Regions from separate parts of the Porphyromonas levii genome, predicted to be linked through region 1. Evidence: riboswitches for the same ligand, from Rfam matches in the RefSeq annotation. Region 1 holds a riboswitch; each other region holds the start of a gene.

Region 1 (7,429 bases):
AGGCAAGGTGACTCTGCCAGGAATAGGCTTGCCTATCGGTGATCCAGCTATTAATAGGGTGCCAAGGCAGATGATGACTAACGCAGTAGGTCAGTTGGTGGATCTAGAGCAAGTAGGCGTAGATATTACGATAGTTGTACCTACAGGGCAAGAGCTTGGTGCTCAGACCTTCAATCCTCGGCTTGGTATCATAGACGGTATTTCTATCTTGGGTACTACGGGTGTTGTACGCCCTTATTCATTGGATACCTGGGTCGCTTCCATAGGAAGGGAGATGGAAGTAAGCAAGGCTGTAGGAGTAGAGCATTTGGTACTCAATTCTGGAGGGAGAAGTGAGCGTTTCCTTAAGGCTCGTTTTCCAGAGCTTCCGTCCAATGCCTTTGTACAGTATGGTAATTTTATCGGCAAGAGTCTAACTATGGCAAAGGAGCTAGACTTCCCGAAGATAAGCCTTGGTATCATGCTAGGTAAAGCTGTTAAGCTGGCGAATGGCGAGCTAGATACCCATAGTAAGAAGGTCACCATGGATATTGATTTTATACGTTCACTAGTGCAGAAAAGCGGTGCCTCCGATGAAATATTGGTGCAAGTAGGGCAGATTACTATGGCGCGCGAATTGTGGGATGTACTACCCGACCGCTCTTCTTCTTTTTACCAAATGGTTATTCAGCTATGCTTTGATGTTTGCCAACCATTGGTGCCAGAGAGTGAACTAGAGATATTACTTATTGACGATCAAGGACAATTTATTACAAAAGATATATGAGACACTCCTCCTTTATGATAGCTGCACCGACTTCGGAAAGCGGCAAGAGTACGATGACCATAGGTATCCTTAGGGCACTGCACAAGAGAAGTATACAAGTTCAACCATATAAGTGTGGTCCCGACTACATTGATCCTAAGCTCCATGAAGTAGCATCACAGCAGACTTCGATCAACTTAGATCTCTTTATGAATAGTGAGGAGGTGGTGAAGGAGTCTTTCGCTCGCTATGATGCCCCTGCGCAGGTCTCTGTGGTCGAAGGAGTAATGGGGTTATTTGATGGTTATAATAGAGACAATGGTAGTTCGGCACATCTTGCACGCACGCTTGGTCTGCCGATTGTGCTAGTGGTAACGCCTAAGTCTATGGCTTATAGTGTAGCACCTCTTCTTTATGGTATCAAGCACTTCCAGCCAGAGCTCAATATTGTGGGGGTACTATTCAATAAGGTGAATTCTGAAACGCACTTTAAATATTTGCTGCAAGCCTGCGAAGATGCTGGCGTACAATGTATTGGTAGAATTCCTACTGATAAGCAGCTGGAACTACCAAGTCGATACCTCGGACTAGAGACTGAAGATGCTTCTAAACTAGAGCGATACGCCGAACAAGCGGCTCGACTGATAGAGGAGAATATTTCATTAGATACGTTGTTGTCACTTACTGAAAAAGAGCCTTCGGTAGCACCAGAGCCAATGCCTAAGTTGTCTGCCCTAAATATTGCTGTGGCAAAGGACGAAGCCTTTACTTTTATTTACCCTGAGAATATAAAGATACTGGAGCAATTCGGGACTATTACCTACTTTAGTCCTATGCGTGATAGTCACTTACCAGAAAGCGATTTCGTCTATTTCCCTGGTGGATATCCCGAATTGTATCTCCGAGAACTATCGGCAAATAGTAGCATGCTGAAGAGTGTCCAATCCTATGCTGAGTCTGGTAAACCTATGCTCGCTGAGGGTGGGGGAATGCTCTACCTAGGGCGAGGGCTTACCGATTCCTCCAATAATCGATACCCTCTTGTAGGGCTATTGGCACAAGAAGCGACTATGCAGAGCCCTAAGCTTTCATTGGGATATCGGCAATTTACTCTTGACGATGTTCAGGTAAAGGGTCATGAATTCCACTATTCTAGATTGGAGCATCCTATACCTAGTATCGTGCAACAACACAGTGCTCACAATGTAGAGGTTCCTACTTCTCTCGTAAGGTACAATAACTGCTTTGCCACTTATACTCATCTCCGCTTTACCAATGCGCTGATTGGGTGGCTATTAAATGCTTAAGACTGCCCCATTATTATTACTGTTCATGTTTTATAGTATTTGCACCTGTTGCTACTAGCGCAAGCATTGAAATTTATTCCTAGGAATAAATAAATTTATCTCTAGGAATAAAAATATTTATTTGTACAGAAAAATAAATTTATTCCTAGAGATAAATTTGACTGATATGGCTAATTCATTTGACGCCTCAGTAGACTAGGGGTAATAGGAGCATATTGCACAAGCAACTCTCTTACTAATATGTTTGCTAATAGGCTGAGACTTTGCACGGAAGCATGATACAAGGCGCCGAGACTGAGGGCGAGAGGAGCGTACTTTGGTACGTAATACAGCCCGAATGCCGAACCGTAGGTCGCCCACAGGCAAAGCAATGCTGTAGTTCGCTTAGGTGTAACAGTCTCAATAGACGTACATTTCGGAAGTTATCTATATCGATAGAAAATAAAAAAGATACCGAGCAATCACAAGGTTGCTCGGTATCTTTGTTGATAGAGACTCTCAGTATTTTACTGTGGAGTATCGTTACTTCTTTGAAAGTTCTGCGATAGCCTCTTTGAGGTGCTCTAGATAAATGTCATTGATTTCTTTGTAGTCACCAAGACCCTTCATGTGAGCTTCTACAGTCCAACCCTTCTTCTCTAGCTGTACTTTCCAGCTCTGCTCATCGTCCTTAGCTTCCTTATCGTAATCACCCGCCATATCGTTATTGGCGTGGTCACCAACGATGGTCATAAGAGGCTGAAGGTGAATCATCTTGCCAGGAATAGTATTCTCAATCTTATCAAGCTCCTTGCTAAGGTAATCAAATAGGCGCTCTGGGAAATCTACAGTAGCTACATAAATATGGTCGTGACCATATTCTTTCTTCGCATATTCACGCATTGCTGTTTCAATGTCAATGTATCTCTGATTAGCATCTCTATGAAGAGCCTCAGGGTTACCATGTCCCATAAATGCAACTACTTCGTCCTTCTTGATAGCCTCCTTATGGTCATCTACAAGAATCTTAGCAACACGCTCGATATCCTCCTTTGAATAGAGAAGCGGCTTGCCAAGTACTGCATTGTTACGACCACGGGGATCATCCTCTAGGTATACGTTGTACTCCTTGTGTACATAAGCACGGTCTAAGAGGGTGAACTCCTCACCAGGGATAACGTGGAGGGACTGTACGTATACATTCTTATAGTCTTTGCCACGGAAGCTCTCCATCCACTTAGCTGGTGGAATAAACTCCTTGCCCTGAGCCTGTAGGCGGTTGATGATAGTACGTGAGGTATAAGAGATGAAAAGATCCGTATTAGGGAAAGCGTTCCCAAAGAACTTCTTTTGATTATCAAAGGTCTGCTCTGGTACCTTAAATGTAGAACCAAAGGTAACGAGAAGCACTGCAGTATCGTGCTTCTTTGGGAAAGCATCTGCTGGGTTAGTAGAGGTTTTCTCAGCTGGATTGTCTGTACCCTTACATGATGTAAGAGTGGTACCTGCGACAAAGGTAATAGTAGCAAGAGCTACCAGCGTCGTAACAAACTTTTTCATGTCGTAAATCATTTAATAAGTTATATAATGGTTATTTGCTTTCTTGGTTGAAGCCAATGGTGACCTTAGCGAAGACCGTGCGGCCAGGTGTCTTGGTACCGAAGTTGAGACCATAAGGATGGGTTTCCCTATAGTTGAGGATATTATTGATACCTAGTGCGAGCTGAAGATCCCAATGTTTCCAATACTTAAATTTCTGAGTGGTAGTAAGGTGCCATAGCATGTATCCAGGGGCATTGCCATAGTAAGCGTAGTAGCGCTCCGATTGCATACGACCGTGTAGACCAGCCGTTAGCTCGTACTTCTTCTTCTTGAGTGTATAGGTTGCCCCAAGAGTGCCTTTATGGGTTGAGGTACCATCAATAGGGTGCTTCACCATTACTGGTGGTTGCCCCTTTTCTGTAAGATTAGCATCGAATACTGTAGCCATCGTATTGGTATAAGTGTATCCGGCAGATAGCTTTAGGTAATTGGTAGGGCGCCAGTTGAGTGTGTACTCTAGCTCCCATATTTGTGCATCTTCGGCATTGACGTACTGCATTGCTCCATCCACAACACGTCCCTCATCGCTATAATACTTAGGAGGGAGCTTCACGGGGATAAGCGTGATCATATCTCTTACCTGATTGTATGAACCATATAGGTGCATGGTCAGGCGGCGGGTAGGTGTATAGCTAAATCCTAGAGAAGCGAAGTCGGAAACTTGTGGCTTGAGGTCACGATTACCGAGGTACATTCTGAGCTTTCCCATCATGGCACGTTCATACTCATAGTATATCTCCTTGATGGTTGGGGTCTTGAACCCTCTGCCATAAGTACCTCTTATCTGTAGTCCGATATTGCCAGGTACGTAGTGAAAAGATATCTTCGGAGTTACCTGGCTACCGAAAGCATTGTGGTAGATGTATCGCAATCCGCCAGTGATATTGAAGACCTTACTTATCTGCCATTCGTCCTGAGCATAGGCTGCGAGTGTATATGAATAGGCAGAGCCATTGGGCATACGATTAGGTGCGATGAGGTGATCCACTATTCCTTCTATACCGAAAGAGAAGCGGTGTTGGTCGCTCAATTGCATGATGCCCTTACCATGGACTAGATACTGTCGCTGATCGCTTTCGAGCGAGGACTCTCCGGGCTGGTAGTAGAATGGTATAGGTACGTAGTGGATTCGACCGTCATCAAGGAGCTCTTCCTTGATATACTCATCCATATACCTATTATAGTAATCGTAGTGATAAGCGTGACGGTCGAAGCTCCCGAGCAAACTATAGGTCTGGTATATGCTTGGTCGGAAGGTGGTCTCTATACTCGCTGATTGATCATTGTACCTGAGGTTATACATTCTCCAGCGTGGCGCTCCAGGGGTGTGGAATATCCTTTTCTTGTAGAGCATGCCTGTCGCCTTTCCCTCCCATTGTTTATTGGGACGCCAAGCGAACTCTTGTTGGAGCTTATGATTGTAGAATGCGCTGGTTGTCTCTGTTGTACTATTCTCATAGAGTTCGTTGCGGTAAATCTCTTGGGTGCTATTTTGCCAACCGCTACTCCTATCTCCAGAGTACTGGGTGACGCTAGAGAAGGTTTTGTACCCCCAAGCTAGCGTATTGCTTTGTTGCCACTGACCGTAGGAGCCTATGCGTGAGGTGTTGAGGATAGAGAGGGGCGTGTCGGTATAATCCTTGGTGATGATATTGATGACGCCCGCCATAGCATCGGAGCCATACAGCGTAGAGGCTGCGCCCCTTACTATTTCTACCTTCTCTATCATATTGGGGTCTATCTTGCTCAAGTCATTCTCTCCACCTATATCGCCGTGCAAGCGCCGACCATTGACCAATACCAAGATATAATTATTGCCAAGGCCTCCGAGCGTAATACCGCTCCCCATAGCACTGCCTAGGGCATCGAAAGATGGGGATAGAGCCATTAGCATGGCTTCAATACTCTCGCCAGATACGCTGATGATATCTTGCTTTGTGACTACTTCCGTGCGGACAGGAGAGGAGGAACTATAATGCTGTGTACCAGTACCTGTAACTACAAATTCGTCTAAGGTTCCATACATCTTGATGGAGTCAGATGGGTTGGTCTGCGCCATAAGGTTGGTGCCAAATACACAACAGAGCAGTACACATGAGATTGCGTACCCTAATTTATGCCTATCTCTAAAGCACATCACTATAAGAATAATCAATAAAATAAACCAAATACCTGCCTATTCCTGGGCATAGGTATTCATCAATAATACAATTTCTGTGATGCTAGGCAGGTCTCCCGGCTCTGTCGATTATCGGCTGCCTTCCCAAAGAATTATCTTCAGTGGCATAACTTATGAGTACCGATAACTAGAGGAACATACCCTCTCAGACATTTACGGTAGCAGGAATTGCTTTGGATTTTCACCAAATTCCCTATTAAACGATAACTTCTAGTATAGAAATCTTCATGCCTCGCAACTAGGTACAAAGGTAACAATATTTTTCTTCTTAGGTATATGATACAGCAGTATTACGTGAATTAGACTTCGATAATAGCTAATATATCCAAATTATTGTCAATGCTAAGAGCTAAAATGAGAACTCCTCTACTGAGCATATTCCTTCACTTTCCTAAGGGAAGAAACATATTCAGTAGAGGAGCCGCTTATCTATAGGGTGCAAAAACAACATCCCGATAATGACCTTTGATGGCTAAAGAGCCGAAGACGGGACTCGAACCCGTGACCTACGCATTACGAATGCGTTGCTCTACCAACTGAGCTACTTCGGCGAATTGCTCCGCAAAGGTAACAATTTATTGTAAATAATTAGTCAATTAAGTGAGCAATCTTTACTTCTTTGATTGGGTAGAGTTTACCTAGCGCTTGGAGGTCTATATGTTTACGATTACCTACTATGGTGATTGTGATAGGTTTTCCCTTTACTAGTTGTTCATGAGCCGAGATGATTTGCTCCTGAGTAAGGTGCTGAAGCTCTTCCTGAATCATGAGCGAAATATCCTTACTGTAGCCCTGACGCTCCAGTGATCTTATTTGTCGTGACCGCAAACGTAGGGTAGGGTAGTAGGTTCTTGCCATACTGAGCAATCCCTGTCGGGCGTTGGCATAACGGTTTACATCATCGGGCGCTCTCTCTATAAGCTCTGCTACCAACTTGAGTGCTTGGACTACTTTATCTGCCTGTGTACTCAGGGTGATAACGTAGTCTGTTTTGCCATTTGCTATTGTCGCAGGTGCGAAGTCTGCATACCCACCCACGCCGTAGGCAAGTGAACGGAATTCGCGAACTTCTTGGAATAGAAGCGAGCTCATACCACTGCCCAAGTAGCTATTATATAGTCTGATAGCAGCCTTCTGCTCTTTTGTCAGAGTTCCCAAGGGGAGGTAAATCTTGATAATGGCTTGGGTAGCACTAGGCTCGTGCGCAAATAGTACCCGTGATTGCTGCTGTACAATCGACGGAATATGACTATAGCCTTCGCCCTTGGTCGTTATGTCGTTGGCATGTAGCGCTTGTACAATCTGTGGCGCGATAGTGTCGATATCCAAAGAACCAGTATAGTGAATATCCACTTCGCTACGTAGTAGTTGCTGAAGCTCCTCAATGAGGTCTGCGGGCTTGATCTTCTTTAGCTCAGACTTGCTGATGGATGTTTTATAGGGTGCATCCTCCCCATAGCGGGCTAGCTCGAGAAGTCTCTTAGAGAGTGTTGTAGGGTCTTTTTTCGTGGCTCTATCCGATAAGCTCTTACTCTCCATGAGCTTCTTCATCGCCTTCTTCTCGGCTTGTACATCGAAGAGGAAGCGGCTTAAGAGCGCTATGCTCTCATTGAAATG
Region 2 (7,429 bases), on a different contig from region 1:
ATAGCCAATGTTTTGCTCCTTCATTAGCTTTGCTATCTTGGAGATAGCACGCACATTCTTCTTCGCCTCACCATCGAGCTCTATATACGTAATGTGTCCGCCACCAGTGAGTGCGTGGAATGGTGCTTCACGCTTTATCTTCTCGGCAATAGTGATTTGCTCCTTGACATCTACGTGGAAAGAATTGACGTAGTAGTCTCTGTCGGTTACGCCCTCTATGATCCCGTATCGCTTCCTATCCATTCGGGTAAAGCGTCCGGATAATCCTTCTGCCGGTGTTGCTAGGACAGAGTAATTGAGGTGATATTTCTCCTTTAATTCTCCAGCCACTTCGTTGAGGATTACTAGGCACTGTCTGAGGGTCTCCCACGCCTGATCGTTGGTGCCATGACCTTCTCCGTAGATAGCGTACATGGCATTGTGCCCTCCGATAAAACCTATGCCGAGTGTGCCACTCTTGAGTACATCGCCTACCTTATCATTGGGGCGCAGGGCGGCACCTCCCTTCCATACATCGTTGCCCATCATGAAGGGGAATTGGCGTGCCAGGGCACTTCTTTGGAATTCATACCTGGTATAGAGCTGCTCTCCCACTAGTCGGGCTAGGTCGCGTAGGCTCTCGAATAGTTTATTTACCGCCATGCTCCTCAGTGTACCTTGGTCGGTATGGAGCGTGGAGTGCTCCTCGGCATAGCGCATGGCTTCAATCGCAAGTCTTGGGAGATTGATGGTGGTGAATGAGAGGTTGCCTCTGCCTATAGAGGTCTTCTCGCCATTGAGGTTTTCGAATACCCTCGTGCGGCATCCCATTGTAGCTATTTCGTATTTGTAGCGCTTTGGGTCGTCCTCTCGCCACAATTCGTGACGATTGAACGTGCTATCGAGGAAGACAAAGTTGGGGAAAAGTGCCTTGGCTGTAGTATCGCAGGCACGTAGGAAGAGGTCGAAGTTGGGACAAGAGAAGAATACTTCCCCTGCCAGCGCCTTATCGAAGTTCTTCAGCGCTAGTTCGTAGTCTGCATCGGAATAGTTGATGCCCTCTTTTACCTTAAATATCTGAATAGGGAAGACGGGGGTCTCTCCGCCGTCACCCAAACCCTCTATGGTCGCTTTCATAAGCTCCTCCATTACCATCCGACCTTCGGGAGAAGTATCGGTGCCATAGTTAATCGAGCTAAATACCACCTGATTACCACCTCTAGAGTGCATGGTATTGAGGTTGTGGATAAAGCCCTCCATGGCTTGATGGGTATCGCGTCGGCTCCTTTCTATGGCTTTCTCGATGACCTTCACAAGAAGGCGACGATTAAGGTGCTCATAATACTCCTCGCATATCGCCTCGTGCAGATGATCGACTTCGGTAGAAGAGGGGAGTATGGAGTGTAGGTGTTGGGCTACTAGCTCTCTAGCCTTTTTAGACTCTATATCCACGCTTTCGTCTACCGTCTGGAGTGCAAATTGTAGTAGATCCGCCACATGTTTCACGAAGGTTTTATACACTCCAGGTGCCATGAAGAAGTCGAAAGCTGGTATGGCTTGTCCACCATGCTGTTCGTTCTGATTGGTCTGGAATACGATGGTTGCCAGTGTGGCGTAGCTTTGAATACTCTGGGGGGTACGGATGCCTCCATTTTTGGTGTGAAATCCTCGCTCATATAGGTCTGCCAAGTCGTACTGCACGCAGGTGGTCGTCTTGGTAGGATAGTAGTCTAGGTCGTGGATATGAATGTCACCCCTACGGTGCGCCTCGGCGTACTTGGTAGGGAGTAGGTATCGATAGGTGTAGTCCTTAGTTACTTCCGATGCAAAAGTCATCATCTGTCCTGATGGGGTATGACTACTCATGTTGGCATTGCTGAGGTTGACATCGTTGTTGTCAATAGTTACGATACCATCCAATGATTGCTTCAGAGCTGTCTTCTTCTGTCGCTCAGTATTGCGCCACTCCCTGTAAAGGATGTAGCGCTTGGCTACATCAGGATTGAAGTGCATGAGTTCACTCTCCACAATGTCCTGCACCTCCTCCACGGATATCACATCTTTATCTATACGGCTAAGAATCTTAAGTGTAGCCGACTTGACTTCCACGAAATGGTCGGTGTAGCCTGCCGCTACGTAGGCCTTTAGGATGGCGTTCTCTATCTTGGTAGGGACGAACGCCTCTTGGACTCCATCGCGCTTGATGATGTACTTGATAGGATTGGTCATAACTTTAACTCCCGAAAGTAATGGTTCAACAAAAAATATACTAGATGTAACAGAGCCGAAGTAGGTCTTCTGACTCGTCTCACTCTACGACGCCTTCCCACCCTCTAGTAGGCAGTGGCTTATGTGTGTATAGCAGAGTATTACTGAGACTTACAGCAGCGGGTACTGTACTGGATTTCCACCAGTTTCCCTTACCTCCGTCTTGTTTATAGCACCACAAAGGTAACGATTTATTTTTGTATCCCTATCCAAAGTTACAAAGAATCCCCTCGGTAGGTTGGCACTAACCAATCTACCGAGGGGGTATATAAAATGTATGTCTAGCGTGTGTCTGCTTACTTCTTAGCAGCCTCCTTAGCCTCCTTAATCATCTTGGCATTGGGGAGGATAAAGATCTCTACACGGCGGTTCTTAGCTAGGTCAGCTTTGCTATCGCCCATGGCGACTGGCTGATCTGGACCTACACCTTCACCCATCATACGAGCGCTCTCTACCCTCTGCGCACGGAGGAAGTTGAGTACACTCATCGCACGCTCACGGGATAGCTGCATGTTGTATTCATACCTACCAGTCTTGTCGGTATGACCCACAATCTTGATGTCCGTATCAGGGTTGGCATTCATGTTTTCAGCAAACTTGCGAAGTGCTTCGCGCGAACTAGCGTTAAGCGTACTAGAGTTTACTGGGAAGAGGATACCGCTATCAAATGTAACACGGATGGCCTCACCATTATTCACGGTCTCTACAGTAGCATCAGGAATCTGCTGCTCTAGCTCTTTCGCCTGCTTATCCATTTGGTTGCCAATGATACCACCAGCCGCACCACCTATGGCTGTGCCTATGATAGCACCTATACCAGTATTGCCAGCTACTCTACCTATGCCAGCACCGATAGCGGCACCTGCTGCGGCACCGATACCAGCGCCCTTTAGAGAATTACTAGCACCACAACCACTCAGTATCAAACCGATGGTAACTATACTTACACTTAGAAAACCTTTAATCTTACTCATAACATCTAACTATTAAAATAAATACTAATCCTACTCGTCATCGTCCTCTTCGAGAGAGACGTCGAACTCTTGTTGCAACTGGATGAGTAGCACCATGTCCTCCACAGATATGGAGATGTCTTGTTCGTCCTCAGCTGCACTCTTAAGCGCATATTCGTGGAAGTCTTCGGGTTCTACCTCTACGACTTCCTCCTCGCCATCTAGCTGTTCTGTGTACTCTTCCCAAAGCTCGTAGAGATACAAGATATCCTGATCCAAGAGCTCTGTGATACTTTCTATCTCAGCTGTCTCTTCTCTGACAAACTCGAGAAGTTCTTCGTCGTACCAATCGAGGTCTTCTTCCTCGAGGTTAAAAGGGTTGTCTATCTCATTCATAAAACTTTATCTCTAGCTATGTCTTATAATACTACACCACAAAAGTAGGAAAATATCCGATATGTTGTCTATTCTAATCTATAAATTAACCGAAAATTGCGCTGCCTACTCTAATAATGGTTGCACCATGCTTTACGGCAATAGGATAATCGTGTGTCATACCCATTGAGAGCTCAGTAAAGTGTGAGCTTTCACTGAAAGCACCAGTACGTAGGTCGTCGAAGAGTGCTTTCATCTGTGCAAACTCGCGCTCGACCTGCTCCATATCGTCTGTCAGCGAAGCCATACCCATGATGCCTGATATCTGAGCATGCTGGTAGGTTCTAAGGCGATCGCTATTGATTAGTTCTTGTAGCTCTTCTAGCGAAAATCCATGCTTGGTCTCCTCTCCAGATATATGTATCTGCAGTAATACAGGGAGGTACTTTCGCCCCTGCTTGATACACTCCTTCTCCACTTCCTGAAGTAGCTTCTCACTATCGATACTGTGAATCATGTGCACGAAGGGTACCACATACTTTACCTTATTACGCTGCAGTGTGCCTATCAAGTGCCACTCAATATCTTTAGGCAGAGCGTCGTACTTCGGAAGTAGTTCCTGCACACGATTCTCTCCGAAGCGCCTTTGTCCGGCTTCGTATGCCTCTAGTACCTCCTCCTGGGTGTGGTACTTGGATACGGCTATTAGCTTAGTGGTCTCTGGTAGCTCCTGTTGTAGGGCTTCCAGTCGTTCCTTAATATCCACGACTTATCCCTCTGTTTTTATCTGATACTTGAATACATCCATATAGAGCGTCTCGGATACACTAGCTACGTCATACTCGCCTAGTGTGTCTTGCATCCCCTTGTGGAGGTTCTCTAGAGCGTGATCAATATCATCCGCTTGCACAATCATCTGTACGTACTTCTTTTTCTCCACACCTGCCTTCTCGTCTAGTGTGATAAAGCCTACCTTGCACTTATAGTAGCGTTCGCTCTTATCATCGATGAATAGGTCGTAGAGGCGTACTTTTTTTACGCTATCCATTACAAAGCTACCCCTGCCATTCATCTCTTCGGCCATACGAGCCTCCGCATCGGTAAAAGTCTCTGCATCGATAAGGTAGCTCTCACTCACCTTACGCATCTTGCCTGACTGGTTAATCTCTTTCTCGTATGTAATCTTACAATCAAACCAACTCATATTTCTTATATCCTAAAAATCCTCTAGTGTTATTACGCCTACGCCACTCTCTTTAATCGTATCTTTCAAAGCAGTGCCGTCGTCAAGGCTAGGTGCTGCATCGGTGATGACCGTGAGTTTTTGCCCTAACCCATGCTTTACAAGGTCGTTCAAGGTATAGAGTACACATACATTCCCTGCTATGCCACATAGGAAAACCTCCTTAGCCTTGTCGAGAAGGGTAGGGTACCCTTTTGCGAAAGCGCTGTACTCATCTAGCTCCTTCCGTACGCCCTTCTCTATGAAGTGCACTGGGCCTTGTCCCACTCTTAGTGCCTCCATAAGCGGCTCCCAAAGCGCTGCACCCACACTATACTTCACGCAGTGTGGTGGCCACATACCGCCTTGTGCCTCGAAGCTACAGTGCCCAATGGGATGAGCATCCATCGTTACCACAATCTCCTCCGCAGGAATTTTGGGCAATGCTGTCGCTAGTCTATCCATCGCTTCTTTGGCACCTGCTACAGGGAGTGTCCCTGTAATGAAGTCATTCTGAGGGTCAACTATTATCAGCACTTTCATACTACCGCATCTGCTTAGTCGTGATTAAGTGATTCTTCAGAGGGGTGGCATACATCTCTAGTATACGCTCTCTTACGAAGGACTGGTGCTCCTCGGCAGCCTCTACTTTCTTCACCTGACCCTCTAGGTAGTCTACAAATGTCTGCTCCTCCTTTGGACTGTACATGTGCTCGAACTGTCGTCCTCCATGTAGTAGGTCAAACGCTACATAGTTGTTGGGGTAAAGTCGGTAGTTTGTAAAGATTTGGCGGTCTATCTCCTGAGCCACTACATTGAGTATCTCCTGCTTGCTGCCAGCACTCTGAGTAAGAGCCGAGAGGTCTCTAAGCGTCTCACCTATGCTGAAGTGCACGCGCCCCTTCTGTCCCAGTAGCCCTGTCTGCATATTGATCATGTCATCTATGGGGCTCTTCTTCCACTCAGGGTCTAGGTGCTTCGCCAGCATCTCTTTTGCTTTGAGGTAATCGCAAGGGTCATACTCATAGGTAATGGCTATCGGCGTTATCTTTAGTTCCTCTAATAGCTCTTGGTCACTTTGTCCCTTCTCGGCACTCAGCGTGAGCATCTTCAGTACAGCTGTCTGTGTGCGGTCATCTGAGTTTTTACGCCTACCTTCGCTTTGAGCCAACCATACTGACGCCTCATCCCCTACTACCGAGCTGCGGATATAGTTGCTCAATCGCTTGCTCTCTACCAGCATCTCCCGCATCGAGGGCTTGCGCTTCACGATAAACGCATCAGAGAGACGCACTACCGCCCTTATCCACTCCGTAATCAAAAGGTTATCACCAATAGCTATCCGAGGCAAAGGAAGCCCCGCTTCGATACTCAGATAGTTGAGAAAGGCAGAGTCTAGTATGATATCTCTATGGTTGGATATAAAGAGGTACTTCTCCCCACCACTCCTATCGAGCTTACTCTTGCCCGACATAGTGAGCGAGAAGGTAGAGTGCTTCAGGATATAGTCAATGATGGGCTTTGCCATCTTTACCTTAAAGTCCTTGATAGACTTGCATTCCGCAGCCATTGCCCCTAGTTGTCCTTCGGAGATATCGCCCCATACTTCATGGGCTACTGCTAGAATCGTCTCCTCCTTTATGATCTGCTGGACTGCTTCCTGCACCTCGCTATCCAGGTATGGGCGTATACTCTCGAAGTACGCATCCTCAGTGCTGATTAGTTCCTTGCTCATCTTCTTTTCCTGCTTAAGTGATAATTAATAATCCCCTCCAATACTGTGCCTATGTCCTTCCCATCGGCAGCTACTTGCTGTGGTATAAAGCTCGTGGCAGTCATACCAGGAGTTGTATTTACCTCCAGTAGTATTGGTCTCCCATCCTCAATGATGTAGTCGACCCTGATGATGCCCGAAGCACCGAGGTATCCGTAGATTTCTCTGGTGAGCTGCTGTATCTCGGTAGTCATCATATCCCCTATACGAGCGGGTGTGATTTCCTCTACCGCTCCATTGTACTTGGCGTCGTAGTCGAAGAAAGCACGCTTTGGTACCACCTCGGTCACGGGGAGTACGTGCAAGCCCTCTGCATCCTCATAAGCTCCACAAGTGACCTCTGTACCAGTAATCAGCGCTTCTACTAAGACCTCCTCCCCTTCGGCAAAAGCCGCCTCTACGGCAGGGAGTAACCCCTCCACCGCATCTACTCGTGTGGTGGCAACACTACTACCTCCCACATTAGGCTTGACAAAAGCGGGCAATCCTGGCTCCACAGCAAGGATCATCGGACGAATACCATCGCCACGTCTTAGTCGTACACTTGGCGCTATTGCTATGCCGAAACTGTGCAGGAAGTGCTTGCAGAGGTACTTATTGAAGGTTAGCGCCCCAATAGCCGTAGGACAACAACTATACGGTATCCCAAGCATGTCCAAATATCCTGTAAGCAACCCATCCTCCCCTGGCGTGCCATGAATCGTGATGTACGCATAGTTGAAGGTAATGCGCTCGCCATTACGCTCAAAGGAGAAGTCATTACGGTCGATAGGGTACCGCTGTCCATCTAGCTCCACTACCCAAGCGTTGCGCTGTATCAATACAGGATAAATCTCCAGAGGGTGCCCCTCTAAGAAG
Region 3 (7,429 bases), on a different contig from region 1:
ATCATGGGTGGTAGCAAAGTCTCCAGTAAGATCGAGATTATCGAGAATCTAATGAATAAGGTAGACAACCTAATCCTCACCGGAGGCATGGTGTATACCTTTATGAAGGCTCGTGGGGGTAAGATCGGCAACTCTATCTGTGAGGACGACAAGCTCGACCTCGCGCTAGAGATAGAGCGTAAGGCTAAGGAGAAGGGTGTAAACCTAGTACTTGGCGTAGACTCTGTAATTGGAGACGACTTCTCCAACGACGCCAATACCCAAGTTGCAGATAGCAACAACATCCCTGATGGTTGGGAAGGTCTGGACATCGGCCCTAAGACACAGGAGAAGTTCGCTGCCGTTATTCGCGACTCCAAGACCATCCTGTGGAATGGCCCATTCGGTGTATTTGAGTTCGACACTTTCGCCAAGGGCTCAGAGGCAATGGCTAAGGTAATTGCCGAGACTACCGCTAAGGGCGCCTACTCTCTCGTAGGTGGTGGTGACTCTGTAGCGGCTGTCAATAAGTTTGGTCTTGCCGATCAGATGAGCTACGTATCTACAGGCGGAGGTGCCCTCCTCGAAGCCATTGAGGGCAAAGTACTTCCAGGCATCGCCGCAATCAATAGGAAGTAAACCGTAATAGCGCTATTACAAGAGGGTCTGATAAGGCATTTGCCTTGTCAGACCCTATTTTATGAACATATTTAAGACTTTTCCTTTGCTACTCCATTACGATTTAGCTAAATTTGCGGAGTAATTATGTTTAGGGAAACAATAGTAAGAAATGGATTACGGTATTCTTGACTTTATCCACCTCATTGGCTCGCTCGGCATCTTCCTCTACGGAATGAAGATAATGAGCGAAGGGCTACAAAAGGTGGCTGGCGACCGCATGAAGAGTATTCTCTCTGCAATGACCTCCAATCGTGTATTCGGTGTATTTACGGGTATTCTTATCACCGCACTGATACAATCATCCTCAGCGACTACGCTCATGGCCGTGAGCTTTGTCAATGCCAGCCTACTTACGCTAGCCCAGGGGGTCAGCGTCATTATGGGAGCCAATATAGGCACCACCGCTACTGCTTGGATTATCTCACTCTTAGGTTTCAAGGTAGACGTCAGTGCCTTTGCCATTCCCCTCATTGCCGTAGCGATACCATTTATCTTCTCCAAGAAAGCTAGGATGAACTCGTGGGGCGACTTCATGCTCGGCTTCTCGCTCCTATTCCTGGGGCTTCAGTTCCTCAAGGAATCTATGCCCGACCTTCAGAACAACCCCGAGGCGCTCTCATTTCTCCAGACCTATACCAACCTAGGCTTCGGATCGGTACTCATCTTCCTTCTTATCGGTACTATCCTCACCTTCATAGTGCAGAGCTCAAGCGCCACAGTCGCTATCACCCTCGTGATGTGTAGCCAAGGATGGATCCCCTTCGAGATGGGCGCAGCGATGATCTTAGGAGAGAATATCGGTACTACTATTACCGCCAACCTCGCTGCCCTTAGTGCCAATTACAATGCTAAGCGTGCCGCACTCTCACACACCCTATTCAATGTCTTCGGTGTGGTATGGGTACTCTTCCTTTTCTTCCCAGCTATCAACCTCGTTTCAGGTATTGTAGAGAGAATAGATGGCTATGACCCTCGCAACCTATTCCCTATGATTGCCGACCTCAATGCTCGGTTCCAGCCTGGCGACGTAGCCATGATAACGGGCAAAGACCCTATTTTCGATCCCGAGCTGAGTCGTTTGCAAGCCACCATACGTAGCTCTGCAGGCGCCATCAGTATAGGGTTGTCGCTCTTCCACACGATGTTCAACATCTCCAATACTCTAGTGATGATCTGGTTTGTGCCAGTCATCGTGAAGATATGCAATAAGGTTATCCACCCTTCCAAGAAGGCTGCCGAGAAAAAGGAGTATTCCCACCTACAGTACCTTTCTACACGTATGCTCTCCACAAGTGAGCTATCCTTGCTTCAGGTGAATAAGGAGATTGTCTCCTTCGCCGATAAGGGACTAGGCATGCTCCGAATGGTTCGCGAGCTGAGCAATATCCAAGAGCGAGATCAGTTTGAACTCGTCTTTACCCGCATCGATAAGTATGAGCGCATCTGCGACCGAGTGGAGATAGAAATCGTGCAGTATCTGACAGAGCTATCCCGAGGAGACCTGAGTGGAGAGTCACGCCACAAGGTTCAGAAGTACCTCCGTATAGCTAGCGAGATAGAGAGCATCGGGGACTCCTGCTTCGAGATAGCCCGCATCCTCCGACGTAAGCTCGATGATGGCATCAAGGAGAACCCAATCATTGCCGCACACCTAGGCGTACTTCATGAAATGCTCGAGAATATCCTCAATCACATGAAAGGCGTACTAGAGGACAATGAAGATAATGCTCAGGACATGCTACTTATATCTCAAGACCTAGAGAAAGCACTCAACATCAAGTATAAGTTCCTAGTTACTGAGAACCTAAAGGATCTGCAGGTCAATGCTTATCCATACCAAGACTCAGTCTACTACCTCGATATCATCGACGAATACGAGCGAATAGGCGACTACGCTGTCAATGTAGTAGAAGCATTTATCGGCGAAGAGAAGTAATCGCCAATGGTAATCGCCTCTTTTCAGGCACCAATTCCCCTCCTATAGAGTCCTTTCTAAAGCTCTGTAGGAGGGAAATTTGCATTGCGCAAATACACATTCATTCAATAATCTTAAAGTAAATTGGGAAGTTCCAGAAAATATATTACCTTTGCCAATACAAGAGATGGGGTAAGGGAATTTGGTGCACAAGTCCAAAGCAGTACCCGCTACCGTGATGCTTCCCCTATAGATTAGGGTATCGTGCTATTATAAGCCACTGAGCCGAAAAGGTGCTTGGGAAGGCAATAGTAGAGAAGAGCTAAGCCGGGAGACCTCCCCTTCAATTTGGTGCAATGCGCTTGCACAGAGAGCCGATGACGCCTTCCGGGTGTGGAGGTGCCGTCATTCCAAGGCAGTCGTAGCTGTCTTTCTTTCTCTTTGTAGGTGTTGCGCCCCAAGCGAGTGATAAAGTTTAGTACAACGACAAAAGAAAAGAAAGGCATGAACAAGTATTTCGACAATCTAGCACTCCGCATCGGAGCTTTGTCTCTGATGCTCTTCGCGCTTGCTACCAGCTGCACTCCTAGCAATGACCGACCAACACCAGAGCCGATAAATCTTGAGCCTCCGACTGTGTATGTCATTAATTCAGGCGGTAAGGGCAAAGCTAATGCATCTATAGATGCGTATGCGCCAGACAGGAAGAGGCTTATAAGAGAAGTTTTCAACAAGACGAATGGTATTAAGCTCGGCGATACAGCACAAAGCGGATCCTTCTTTGGCAACGACTTGTACATAGTGGTTGGCAACTCTAATGTCATCTATAGGCTAAACCCTAAGACGATGAAGCGTACCGGTCAGCTCGAGATTGAGAGCCCGCGGTACATCTACTTCGTAAGTTCCGACAAAGCGTACGTGTCTCACTTGGGTTCGGGCGATATCACAATCTTCAATCCCCGGACGATGGAGACAACCGGAAAAATCACTACTTATCAGTCTGCTATTCACGGTGCTGGGAAGTTCGACCTCAGTACGGAGGAGTGGCTAAAAGTAGACGACAAGCACGTACTCGTGAGCTGCTGGAGCAACAATAGCAAGGTACTACTTATCGATACGACTCAGGACAAAGTGGTCAAGGAGATTGAGGTAGGTCTACAACCCAAGAGCATGGACATGGATAAGAATGGTAAGGTATGGGTACTCTGTGAAGGTCAGTCTTGGGTGGGTAAGAACCCTACCATCTGGACGATTGACTCCAAGGTCAACTATGCCGCACATCAGGTTGGTGGGGGGATTACGAAGTTTAAGGATCTTATGTATCCTGCGACTTCGCACCTCAGGATGAATTTCGCTAAGGATGCTTTCTACTTCTTCAATGCACCACACATCTTCAAGATGAGCATTACAGACAAAGAGATTCCGGCTACACCTTTCATCAATATGCCATCTAATTGTAATACCTATTCTCTGGCTGTAGCACCAAATGGCGACCTTTACATCGGAGACAGTAAGGACAACAAACAAGAGGGCACAGTATATAGGTACTCCGCAGATGGTCAGAAGCTCGATAGCTTCTCAGTGGGGGTACTGCCCATCGACTTCGTATTTTACGTCAAGAAATAATTAATCCCAATGAGGCTCTTGCTAGCCATATTTAGTATCGCGTTCCTCGCACTTCCCACAAGTGCAGAGGAGCGTGATACTTTATTGATACAACAGCAGTACAACCTCTCGGAGCTAGAGGTAGTCAGCCGAAGACCGCTCAGCCAAATAGGTGTGATGCAGAGCAAGATAGCGCCACTCGTACTCCACGATAATATTGCGCTCTCTCTGGGAGACGTCCTCACCTACGGAAGCGGTATATTCGTAAAAGAACAAGGGCGTGGGGCACTCAGCACCGTCTCCTTTCGTGGTACAGCTGCCAGCCATACCCGCGTAGACTGGAATGGGGTGGCACTCAATTCACCTACGCTTGGATTTACCGACTTCAGCCTTATACCGAGCTACTTTGTCGATAATGCCGCACTCCTGCACGGCTCTAGCTCTATCAGCCAAGGGGGTGGCGGACTAGGTGGTGCCGTGGTGCTTAATACCGACCTCTCTAAGCTCCCTCACGGGCATCTACTCACCTACACACAGGGCATTGGCTCCTACAAAACCTTCGATGAGTACCTGCGCTACACGTACAGTGGCGAGCAGTGGCAGAGCAGCACCCGTCTCGTAGCCGCCTCTAGCCGCAACGACTTCATCTACACCAATAAAGATGAGTGGGCTGATATCAAGGACGAAGAGGGGAATATCCTGAGTTCGTACCACCCTCGCGAGCGGAATAGCAATGGTGCCTTCCGAGATTTCCACCTACTTCAAGAGCTAGCCTACCAGCCTAATCCCGCCCACCGGATAGGGCTTTCCCTATGGGGCACAAGTAGCTATAGGCAACTACCACTATTGTCGGTAGACTATGGCAATCCCGCCCTTAGGGTCAATGAGAATAGAGAACAGAGCCTACGTGGCGTATTGACCCATAATTATATCGGAGCGCAATGGTCACTGGAGAACCGACTAGGGCATAGTACCTCTTATATCTCTTACGATAATGGCTCCAGGGCAGTGATAGACGGGCCTGTCTCCTACTTTTACCAGACCCGTAGCCTATTGCACAATACCTTTGCCGAGAGCAAAGCCCAGTGGTTTGCAAGCCCTAAGCTCATGCTTAATGGCTCAGCCAAGATAGCGCTACAGCAGGCACGCACGGCAGGCAAGGTACATGCTACGGGCGACCCCGACCTATCCAAAGGACTCCTACACAAGCGAGTAGAGGCGAGCCTCTACCTATCTGCCAAGTATACCCCTACCGACCGTCTCGGCATCTCTCCTGCACTTAGGTTCGAGGTGTATGGCAATCGCTCCACGCCACTTATCCCTGCGCTCTTCGTGGATTACCTCATCTACAAGCCTGCCAACCTAGCGCTGGTAGCTTCGGTAAGCCGTAATTATCACGAACCAACCCTCAATGACCTCTTCTATATCCCTGGGGGCAATCCCAACCTTCGCCCCGAGAAAGGACTTACTTACGATATCGGGCTCACCTATGCCATAGGGAAGAAGGACTGGAAAGTCTCTGGCTCTCTAAATTGGTTCGACTCCAGAGTACACGATTGGATTGTGTGGCTTCCTGCAGGAGGTAGTAGTGCTATTTGGACACCTATTAATTACAACAACGTACACGCCTATGGTATCGAAAGTGCTCTGCAGGGAGCTTATCGCATTAGTCCCAAGGCACAGATAGACCTACAGGTCAACTACTCTTGGACCCCTTCGATTAATCAGGGACCATCCATATTCAACAACGATAGGTCCATCGGCAAACAGCTCGTCTATATCCCTCGCCACTCAGCATCGCTGATTGCGACAGGCACTTACACCTCATGGCGCTTCACCTACAAGTACGCCTACTACAGCGAGCGCTTCACCTCTACAAGCAATAGCCCAAGTAAGCTATATACAGTTGCCCCCTACCACATGCACGATGTCTCGATAGAGAAACTATTCTCTACACGAGCTCTAGACCTAGGGCTCAAACTAGCGGTGAAGAACTTATTTAATGCCGACTATCAGACCGTCATGAGCTATCCCATGCCAGGGCGCAACTTCGAGCTCTTCATCACCATATCGCCTAACTTCAGCCCAAGCCACCACAAGTAACGCCCCAAGTAGCGCTACAGCAAATATTGCCTAGCGCTATCCAGCAACATGAACCGCCAAAGTAGGCAAATTTATCTCCAGGAATAAATTTATTTTTCTGTACCTAGATTCCGCAAATGACAATTAGTTCCATCTCAACTCTCAAATCTAGCACTTTTTGAGTTGTCTAGTTTTTTGGGGAGTATTATACCCTGCCATGGAATATGGAATAGTAGTAGCTGTATAACAATAACCAATAACTATGTAAAAAGAAAGAAAAATGTGTACGTTTGTAACAGTGAAAGAAAAAAACACTAGCCCGTTGTCTATAAATGGGGAGTACTATACAAGTTTCTTTAGCCGGCTTGAGGGGCGATGAGACGATCCAGAGTTTAGCGAAGCGATACGAAGTGAGCCCGAGCAAGATTACAGAATGGATGCGAGAACTTGAGGAGAAAGCAGCACAGGCTTTTGAAAAGCCTTCTGATAGCACCAAAGAACTTAAGAAGATAGAGAGTGAGAATAAGCGACTATTACAGAAGGTAGGACAGCTTACAATAGACTGCGATTTTTTTTGCGACTGCCTGCGAGGATGCAGGACTCAAAGTGAGATAATTGAGATGGAGCGTCAGCGCCCCGCAGGCTTAAGCCGAAATCGTTTCTGTAAGTACATGAAGCTTACCCGTTCAAGCTTGTACTACCAACCTAAGGGAGAAAGTGAGGAGAACCTTGAGGTGATGCGTATCATTGATGAGTACCACACGGAGCATCCCACCTCAGGAGTTGTACATATGCGTGATATGCTGAGACTGAGAGGCTACTCAGTAAATGAGAAGCGTGTAAGGCGACTTATGCGTAAGATGGACATACTGGTAATTTACCCACAGAAGAGCCTCAGTAACGGTACTGTAGCAAGCTCGTACATCCCTACCTACTTAGGGGACTTAAGGTAGAGCGCCCCAATCAGGTATGGTCGACAGATATTTCTTATATCCTTATAGAGAAAGGGTTTATGTACCTCTCTGCAGTTATAGATGTTTATAGTCGTTTTGTGGTGGGTTGGAAACTCTCCAATACGCTTTCAGCTAATAACTGCACCGACCTTGTGAAGGAGTGTGTAGAGCGATATGGATGCCCCGAGATTATCAACTCAGACCAAGGCGTACA
Region 4 (7,429 bases), on a different contig from region 1:
TAAAGGTGGTCACGAAAGATAATGGAGGGCTATCGGATGCAAGGAACGTAGGACTAGCGCATAGTACTGGTGCATATATCATGTTTCTAGACTCTGACGACTTGATACACCCCCAGACCATGGAGATAGCATTAGGATTAGCCCAAAGGGATAATTCCGACATTGTCTCTTGGTACAAGGATCAGTTCTTCCACCTCCAAATCAGGTTTATGTCCTACCTCGGGTATAATGTAGACTCTGCTCTACCCCTTGGGATCAATAAGAGATATGACCTCCGGAAAGTAGACAGCTACGTTACTGAAGATGTCTTTGCACATGTCACGGAGGATAGCCATACAAAAATAAAATACCCGATTAAGCACTTCTTTGTGGTACGACACCTACTCAAAAGAGAGCTAGTAATAGATGTGCCTTTCCTCAAAGGCATTACCTTCGAGGACTTTCCATGGTGGAGCGAAGTAATCCTGAAGAATCCGAAGGTCACTATTACGAATCTCCCTTTTTACTATTACTTCCCGAACAAACGCTCTATTGTGAGAAGTAGTGTGCAAGCCCATAAAACGCTCAATTGGATTGCAGGATTGGAGCATAGCTATCAACTCTACAAGACAAGAGCTACAGACTATCAAAAGGATCAATGGGGCAAGCATTGCATGTGGCCAGTGATTATCAAACACATTGCCAAGCACTTACATCTGATAGCCAAAAGTGATCAATGCGAGGGCGTGGGGAAGCGTCTCAAAGCGCTATGGAAGCAAGGTGCCTTTGACCAGCCTACAAACAAAAAGGAGGAGTACTACCGCCTAAGAATAAAGGAGTTTATCGAATCGAATAACTAATGAATAGCCCTATGTCACTAAAGATAGCTGCCATTACGATGGCTCGTAACGATCTCTTCTTTCTCTCTCGATGGATTGAATACTACGGGAAAGAGCTGGGTAAAGAGCACCTCTATATCACTCTAGATGGTGAAGATCAGGAGTTACCATACAATCATGAAGGTACGAATATAAGGAAGGTGCCACACCGTACACTATCCAGAACTCAAGGTGATAAGTATCGGATTGGCTTGCTATCGGACTTAGCAGCGCAGCTATTCCAAAGAGGGTACGACAGAGTGATAGGCACCGATGCCGACGAATTTATCATAGTAGACCCCAAGCACGGTATTTCTCTCAAGGAATACCTTACCCATGCTCCTATCTCAAGTTCGCTCTCACCGCTCGGGCTTGACTTAGGGCAAAGACGACAAGACGAACCTCTGCCATTGGATCCTACTCAATCGATATTAGCCCAGCGCAGATATGCCGTCCTCTCGTCACGCTACACAAAAGCCTCGATACTCGCGAGACCCCTTCGTTGGGGCTCTGGTTTCCATAGGGTGAAGGGACACAATTTCCATATAGCACCCGACCTATACTTGGTACATACGGGTTATTGTGACCTAGAGATTATTGTCAAGAGGGCGGGCGACTCTACCAGGATTGATGCTGGATGGGAAGCCCACTTAGGCAGGCGTGCTCGCACTGTGGCACTCACCACTCATACCAATCCAATAGATGGCGACCTTATCTTTGAGCGTGCTAGGAAGTTGCAGACCATCTTCCGCCCTATTTTTGCACTCAATAAGCCTATGATGCCCTACTCTGCCCCCAAGGTAGTAAAGCTCCCAGAGCGATTTGAGGGTACTTTTATATAACTAATGATATAATACTTTATACAATGATGAATATACCTACTACAATCTCAGTAATTATACCAATATATAAGGCAGAGAAGTTCTTAGAAAAATGCCTTGACTCACTAGTGAACCAGACTTTACAACCATACGAAATTATACTAGTAAATGACGGTTCACCTGACAAATCGGATATAGTAGCCCAACCATATATCAGCAAATACCCATATATCAAATATATTGAGCAATCAAATCAAGGTGTATCTGCAGCAAGAAATACAGGAATATCCATATCCACTGGCAATTGGATTACATTTTGTGATCCAGATGACTACGTGCTTCCCAACTACATAGAAGAGATTACGAAAGCTATAAACGAGAACAATTTGGATTTCTATCAAATTCAATACTCGGAAGTTGGAACTATAAGTGGGAAACATGAATCAAATAAAACAATAGTAAAAGATAATTCAGAAGTATATAGCCAAAAGGACATCCTTAATAATTATAAAATACTCGGGAGTTGTTCAATGTGGATGTACGTTTTTAAGAAAAGTATCATTGAGGAATTCGGAATAATAGTTCCTCCTGGGGTAGTTATTGCAGAAGATGAAGTATTTGTAATAAGATATATAAAACATATAAATGCCATGGTAAAAATAAACCAAACGCTATATGTTTATTATAGGCATGAGAACTCAATAACAAAAAGTATTTGGAACACCTACAACAGAAAGGCAGCAATATCATACAAGAAGGTAATTGATATTATGCTTTCAGAATGGTCTTATCCATATCCACCATTAATCAAAACAAGCATATTGTATAGTCTGACCTACCATATGCATCTGCACATCTCGTGCAAGGAAGAAAGTAATGAAATAGAAGAAAATCTTTCCGATGATTTGCAATATATAACCAAGAGACTGAAGGAAGGTGGTTACTACCCATTTAAGGCTCGAAAATATCTTTTCTATGCTCGAAACTACCAAGCTGTCAAGCGTTGGATACGTGTCAAACAACTTCTCAAGAGAAAAAAAATAAAAGTCAAACAGCATTTTCAGAATAATGAGCAGCCTGACTCTAATTAAACACAAAGAGACCATGGCATAATGCTTAGCCTTTGTATCAAAGGCATTATGCAACGGTCTCTTTTGTATTTGCACTCTTTTTATTAGCTTAGACCTCAAGAGCACCTATGAGTTCATTTACATCCTTGATGCCATAACGCTCCAAATAGGTTTCAATCTCCTTTATCATCTTTTGTGGAGCGAGAGGATCCACAAAATTGTAAGTACCCACTTGCACGGCAGTTGCCCCTGCCAGCATGAATTCGATAGCATCCAAACCATTGGTAATGCCTCCAATCCCCACCACAGGAATATGTACTGCACGGGCTACTTGCCATACCATACGGAGGGCAATTGGCTTAATGGCTGGTCCCGAAAGCCCACCTGTCACAGTCGAAAGGATAGGTTTCTGCTTATGCGCATCTATCGCCATACCAAGAAAAGTATTGACCAATGACACCGCATCCGCACCATACTCCTCGGCTATGCACGCCATACGAGCTATATCAGTCACATTGGGCGAGAGTTTTACAATAAGCGTATGGCTATACACCCTCCGAATCTCTGAGACAATCTCAGCAATTCCTTTCTCAGAGACACCGAAAGCCATACCCCCATTCTTCACATTGGGGCAAGAGATATTCAGCTCCATCGCACGAATACCCTCCAACTTATCCATTGCCGAAGCCACTGCGATATAATCGTCTATTGTAGACCCATTGACATTAGGAATAATCTCGGTGCCTAACTTCATCACTTCAGGATACGTTTGGGTAACATAGTACTCCAGCCCTTTATTCTGCAAGCCCACGGCATTGAGCATTCCCGAAGGAGTCTCCGCCATACGCTGGGGCGCATTACCCTCGCGCGGCTCTAGCGTGGTTCCCTTAGTAAAAATTCCTCCCAAGCAAGAGACATCGTAGATCCTATTCATTAGGAGACCATCTCCGAATGTACCTGAAGCTACTGTGATTGGATTCTTCAGTTCCGCCTCTCCTATTCTAACCACTAGATTCTTCTCCATAGCGCTTAGTCCCAAAGTAGTTCGGTAGTATCAAATACAGGACCATCATTACAAACCGTCTTATGTCCCTTTACTGTCGGTTCTACACAGCAGAGGCACACACCTATACCACAAGCCATGTGATTTTCGAGCGATGCCTGAGATGGGATGCCTTCCTCGCGTGCCCAACGAGCTACGGCCTTCATCATCGGTGTAGGACCACACATATATGTATGTGTAAACTTCTGTGCTCTTAATATCGAGTGCTGAGTCACATATCCTTGCTCCCCTAGAGAAGCGTCTTCAGTAGTAATAAACAGCTCCCCTACAGACTCGAAATGAGAAAGATCGGAGAAGTGCCCCGCGCTCCTAGCTCCTAGAAGGAAAGTAGGCTCGATTCCCTTAGCTTTCATAGCACAACCAAGCGCATACATAGGGGCTACCCCTACTCCGCCACCTACAAGCAGCGGACGGGCTCCTGCCTCAGGTATACGGAATGTATTACCCAAGGGCAATAGGATATTGAACCGACTCCCTACTGGAGCATTGCATAATACTTCTGTGCCTTTACCCGCATTTTGAATAAGTAGATCGAGAGTTCTCTCGGTTGCTGCGTAGACCGATATAGGGCGGCGAAGCATCACGCCATCGCAATTCTTAACCTGTATCTCCACGAACTGCCCAGGCAGACAAATTGGTACTACTTGCTCACGGTTGGTAGGCGCAAAGTGACCCAAGAAAAGTCTATCGGAGTAGACTTCCCGTCCCACCAGCTCCATTTCAATATCAAATATATCCTTCTTCATACGATTGCCAATACCCACTTCCCATATTGCCTACAAAATTAACTATAATTTCCCTTTCACCCACATCCTCCGCATAGAGAAGGATGCTTCTCTATACGGAGCCTATCCAGAGTATGCTGTCATGTATTTCTCACAAGTAGCATTACTTCAGGGTTCTACTAATAGTTATTTGCGCCCTTAAGGTTGCACACGATTAGAATTATCTCTACCTTTGCAGCGATAAAATTTGGTGATAAGCTATGGAGTTCCTCCTAGCTCATTGAAAAGGGAATCCAGTGAAAGTCTGGAGCAGTACCCGCTACTGTAAATTCTATAAAGGCATGTAGATATCCGTAAGCCACTGTCCATACTCTGCAAGACAATAGGATGGGAAGGCTCTGTGTGCTGATGGAATAAGCCAGGAGACCTGCCAAAGCGTAATAACTTATTGAAAGCAATGTTTTCACTAACTATTCCGGGTGTGAGGTTAAGTGGTCTAGACTATTATAGATGGGCAAGTTACTAGCACTTGGTATGGTATAGGAACTATTTGTATAACCATGAAGAAATCTTTCGAGCTCTTCCTATTGCTCAACTTCATATTTATTGTAGGGACTTCTTTGTATGCCCAAACCGATATGAACTACACCGCTCCTGAGCACAATGATAGTACAATGCGGTGGGATAAGTACCTCGATGAATTTGTCGTAACAGCGACACGAACGCCCAAGGCTATATCGGCTGCGCCCATACTAACTCGCGTCATTGGGGATGTAGAGATAACATCTAGCAACTTTGAGAATATAACCGAGCTCCTCCAATATAACCTACCAGGGCTTTCCTTCAAAAGGGATGGTCGAGGCATCAATATGCAAGCCCAAGGACTGGAGAATAGCTACATTCTCGTACTCGTGGACGGAGAACGTCTTGCTAAGACCCCAGGAGGGAATATTGACCTTAGCCGTATCTCCCAAAGCAACATAAAACAGATCGAAATCGTCAAAGGTGCTTCATCGGTTCTCTATGGCTCTAATGCCATCGGCATGGTTATCAATATCATCACCAAGAAACCGGCACGTAAGCTTGAGGGCTCAGGGTCTTTCCAGTATGGGAAGTTCAATAACAGCATAGCAGATCTCAGTATAGGAGGCAAGCATGGTGTCTGGTCGGGACGCACCTCAATATACTACTTCGGCACAAAAGGCTACAACCTAAATCCCGAGAATCAGCAGATCTACACTATTAATCCGTATCGCAACTATAGTCTACAGCAAAAACTATGGTGGGAGAGAGGGGCTACACAGTTAACTGGAAGCCTTGACTTATTTCTTCAAGACCAGTTCAATCCACCGCTTAGTATTAAGGAAGATAGGTATCGGAATAGTAACTTCTCTTATAGTATTTTAGGTGAGCACACAGTAGGCATACATAAACTAAGCCTATCTTACTTTGCTGACCACTATACCCGCCATACCATAATAAAAGGTAAGACACAGCCTGCTGATGCTAAGTTTCATCAGCACACAATCAGACTAACGGATATACTTAAGCCCCTCAGCCAACTGGAGTTTATTGGCGGTACTGAGGTGAATATCAATAAGGACTATAGCGATATCCAGTTTGGCAAAGAGACTAAGACACGACAGGTATACGACCTCAACCTATTTGCTCAGGGTGACTGGCAGTTACTCCCTATCCTTAATCTAACTGGTGGAGCAAGGTACACTCACCACTCAGCATTTGGGAATGCCTTCACCCCTAAGGTTAATTTAATGTACGCTCCTACTAAGTATTTCAAGGTGAGAACGGGCTATAGCATGGGCTTCAAGGCACCCAATAATACGGAACTCTACTCCGACTTCATGATGGGAGCAGTATCTCACAACATCGGTAATCCTAACCTCAAGGCAGAGCGTTCACAATACGGCTACCTATCTCTTGAATACCGTATGCCCTCATTCGCCATAAGTGGTGAGGTGTATCAGAATACCCTACGAGACAAGATACAATCCTCATTCGTACGAGTCACAAATGATAACGGAGAAGAGTGGACGGAGCTAAGATACAGGAATATTGGTCAGGTAAGGATTAGGGGCATGGAGGTCAACACCGACATCTATCCTCTCTCTTGGCTAGCTATACGTGCAAATTACACTTTCACAGATGCTATCAATATGGAGAATGGGCTGCAGCTTCAGGGCAATGCCAAGCACTCTGCGAGTGGTGTAGTTTCTATTAGAGGACGACTACTAGGGAAGCAAAGTTCTCTCACTATCTCAGGTCGATGGATATCCCCAAAGATGTATGACCAGGAGCGTAAAAGCATCAATAGCACTACGGGAAAAGAGGAGATCACTGTAGAAGAACGCACAAAAAGTGCATACTCTCTATGGCGTGCTACTGCACAGATGACACCCTGGGAGAAGGGAGATATGAATGTCTCGCTCTCACTTGGGGTGCAAAACATCTTCAACTTTACGGATCCAGAAGATCTGACAACCTTTGATCCGGGAAGACGATTCTTCGGAAAGATTACTTTCAACTTCTAAATAATTAATAAGTATTACAATGAAAAAGATTACTACTACTTTTTTGATTGGATTAGCTCTCTTGGGCTTCTCCTCGTGTAAAGGCGACAAGAAGGATACCCCCCAAACGACGGAGGTAAAGACGGTCGTCATCGACGCTTCCAACTACGGCAAGTTCGTCTACTTCTCTTTCGAGAAAGGCACTGTAGTGACGGTAAGTGACGCAGATTATAACAACAACTTGGGATGGGATATTGCCTTCAGAGGTCACTACCCCCGCACTAATGGTGGGGCATCTGGCAAAGGACAGGGCGGTGTTATTAAGACAAAAGAACTTACCTTTGGAGCTGTAATGGCTATCCCTG

The links. Region 1 has a riboswitch for cobalamin ahead of IX315_RS04740 (TonB-dependent receptor plug domain-containing protein). Riboswitches for the same ligand answer to the same signal wherever they lie in the genome.
Region 2: it holds a riboswitch for cobalamin, as region 1 does, so the genes downstream of both, IX315_RS05750 (anaerobic ribonucleoside triphosphate reductase) here and IX315_RS04740 (TonB-dependent receptor plug domain-containing protein) in region 1, are expected to answer to the same signal.
Region 3: it holds a riboswitch for cobalamin, as region 1 does, so the genes downstream of both, IX315_RS04275 (DUF5074 domain-containing protein) here and IX315_RS04740 (TonB-dependent receptor plug domain-containing protein) in region 1, are expected to answer to the same signal.
Region 4: it holds a riboswitch for cobalamin, as region 1 does, so the genes downstream of both, IX315_RS08250 (TonB-dependent receptor plug domain-containing protein) here and IX315_RS04740 (TonB-dependent receptor plug domain-containing protein) in region 1, are expected to answer to the same signal.

The regions. Positions count from the first base shown of each region.
Region 1 covers NZ_JADRGN010000015.1:21,104-28,532, reverse strand. The annotation lists gene cbiD (cobalt-precorrin-5B (C(1))-methyltransferase CbiD) at 1-766, shown strand, start outside; gene IX315_RS04750 (cobyrinic acid a,c-diamide synthase CobB) at 763-2,052, shown strand; gene IX315_RS04745 (sirohydrochlorin cobaltochelatase) at 2,575-3,591, opposite strand; gene IX315_RS04740 (TonB-dependent receptor plug domain-containing protein) at 3,623-5,692, opposite strand; cobalamin riboswitch at 5,842-6,062, opposite strand; tRNA gene IX315_RS04735 (tRNA-Thr) at 6,291-6,363, opposite strand; gene IX315_RS04730 (M16 family metallopeptidase) at 6,401-7,429, opposite strand, start outside.
Region 2 covers NZ_JADRGN010000021.1:6,143-13,571, reverse strand. The annotation lists gene IX315_RS05750 (anaerobic ribonucleoside triphosphate reductase) at 1-2,208, opposite strand, end outside; cobalamin riboswitch at 2,251-2,442, opposite strand; gene IX315_RS05745 (YiaD family glycine zipper/OmpA-like lipoprotein) at 2,544-3,221, opposite strand; gene IX315_RS05740 (hypothetical protein) at 3,252-3,596, opposite strand; gene IX315_RS05735 (YggS family pyridoxal phosphate-dependent enzyme) at 3,682-4,341, opposite strand; gene IX315_RS05730 (DUF4494 domain-containing protein) at 4,345-4,779, opposite strand; gene IX315_RS05725 (isochorismatase family protein) at 4,792-5,340, opposite strand; gene IX315_RS05720 (1-acyl-sn-glycerol-3-phosphate acyltransferase) at 5,342-6,532, opposite strand; gene IX315_RS05715 (D-alanine--D-alanine ligase) at 6,529-7,429, opposite strand, start outside.
Region 3 covers NZ_JADRGN010000013.1:13,859-21,287, forward strand. The annotation lists gene IX315_RS04265 (phosphoglycerate kinase) at 1-618, shown strand, start outside; gene IX315_RS04270 (Na/Pi cotransporter family protein) at 770-2,596, shown strand; cobalamin riboswitch at 2,748-2,933, shown strand; gene IX315_RS04275 (DUF5074 domain-containing protein) at 3,080-4,201, shown strand; gene IX315_RS04280 (TonB-dependent receptor) at 4,211-6,283, shown strand; gene IX315_RS04285 (IS3 family transposase) at 6,595-7,215, shown strand; partial or broken gene IX315_RS04290 (transposase) at 7,227-7,429, shown strand, end outside.
Region 4 covers NZ_JADRGN010000043.1:2,688-10,116, forward strand. The annotation lists gene IX315_RS08225 (glycosyltransferase family 2 protein) at 1-839, shown strand, start outside; gene IX315_RS08230 (glycosyltransferase family 2 protein) at 851-1,699, shown strand; gene IX315_RS08235 (glycosyltransferase family 2 protein) at 1,723-2,769, shown strand; gene IX315_RS08240 (dihydroorotate dehydrogenase) at 2,858-3,772, opposite strand; gene IX315_RS08245 (dihydroorotate dehydrogenase electron transfer subunit) at 3,778-4,557, opposite strand; cobalamin riboswitch at 4,781-4,985, shown strand; gene IX315_RS08250 (TonB-dependent receptor plug domain-containing protein) at 5,097-7,085, shown strand; gene IX315_RS08255 (HmuY family protein) at 7,105-7,429, shown strand, end outside.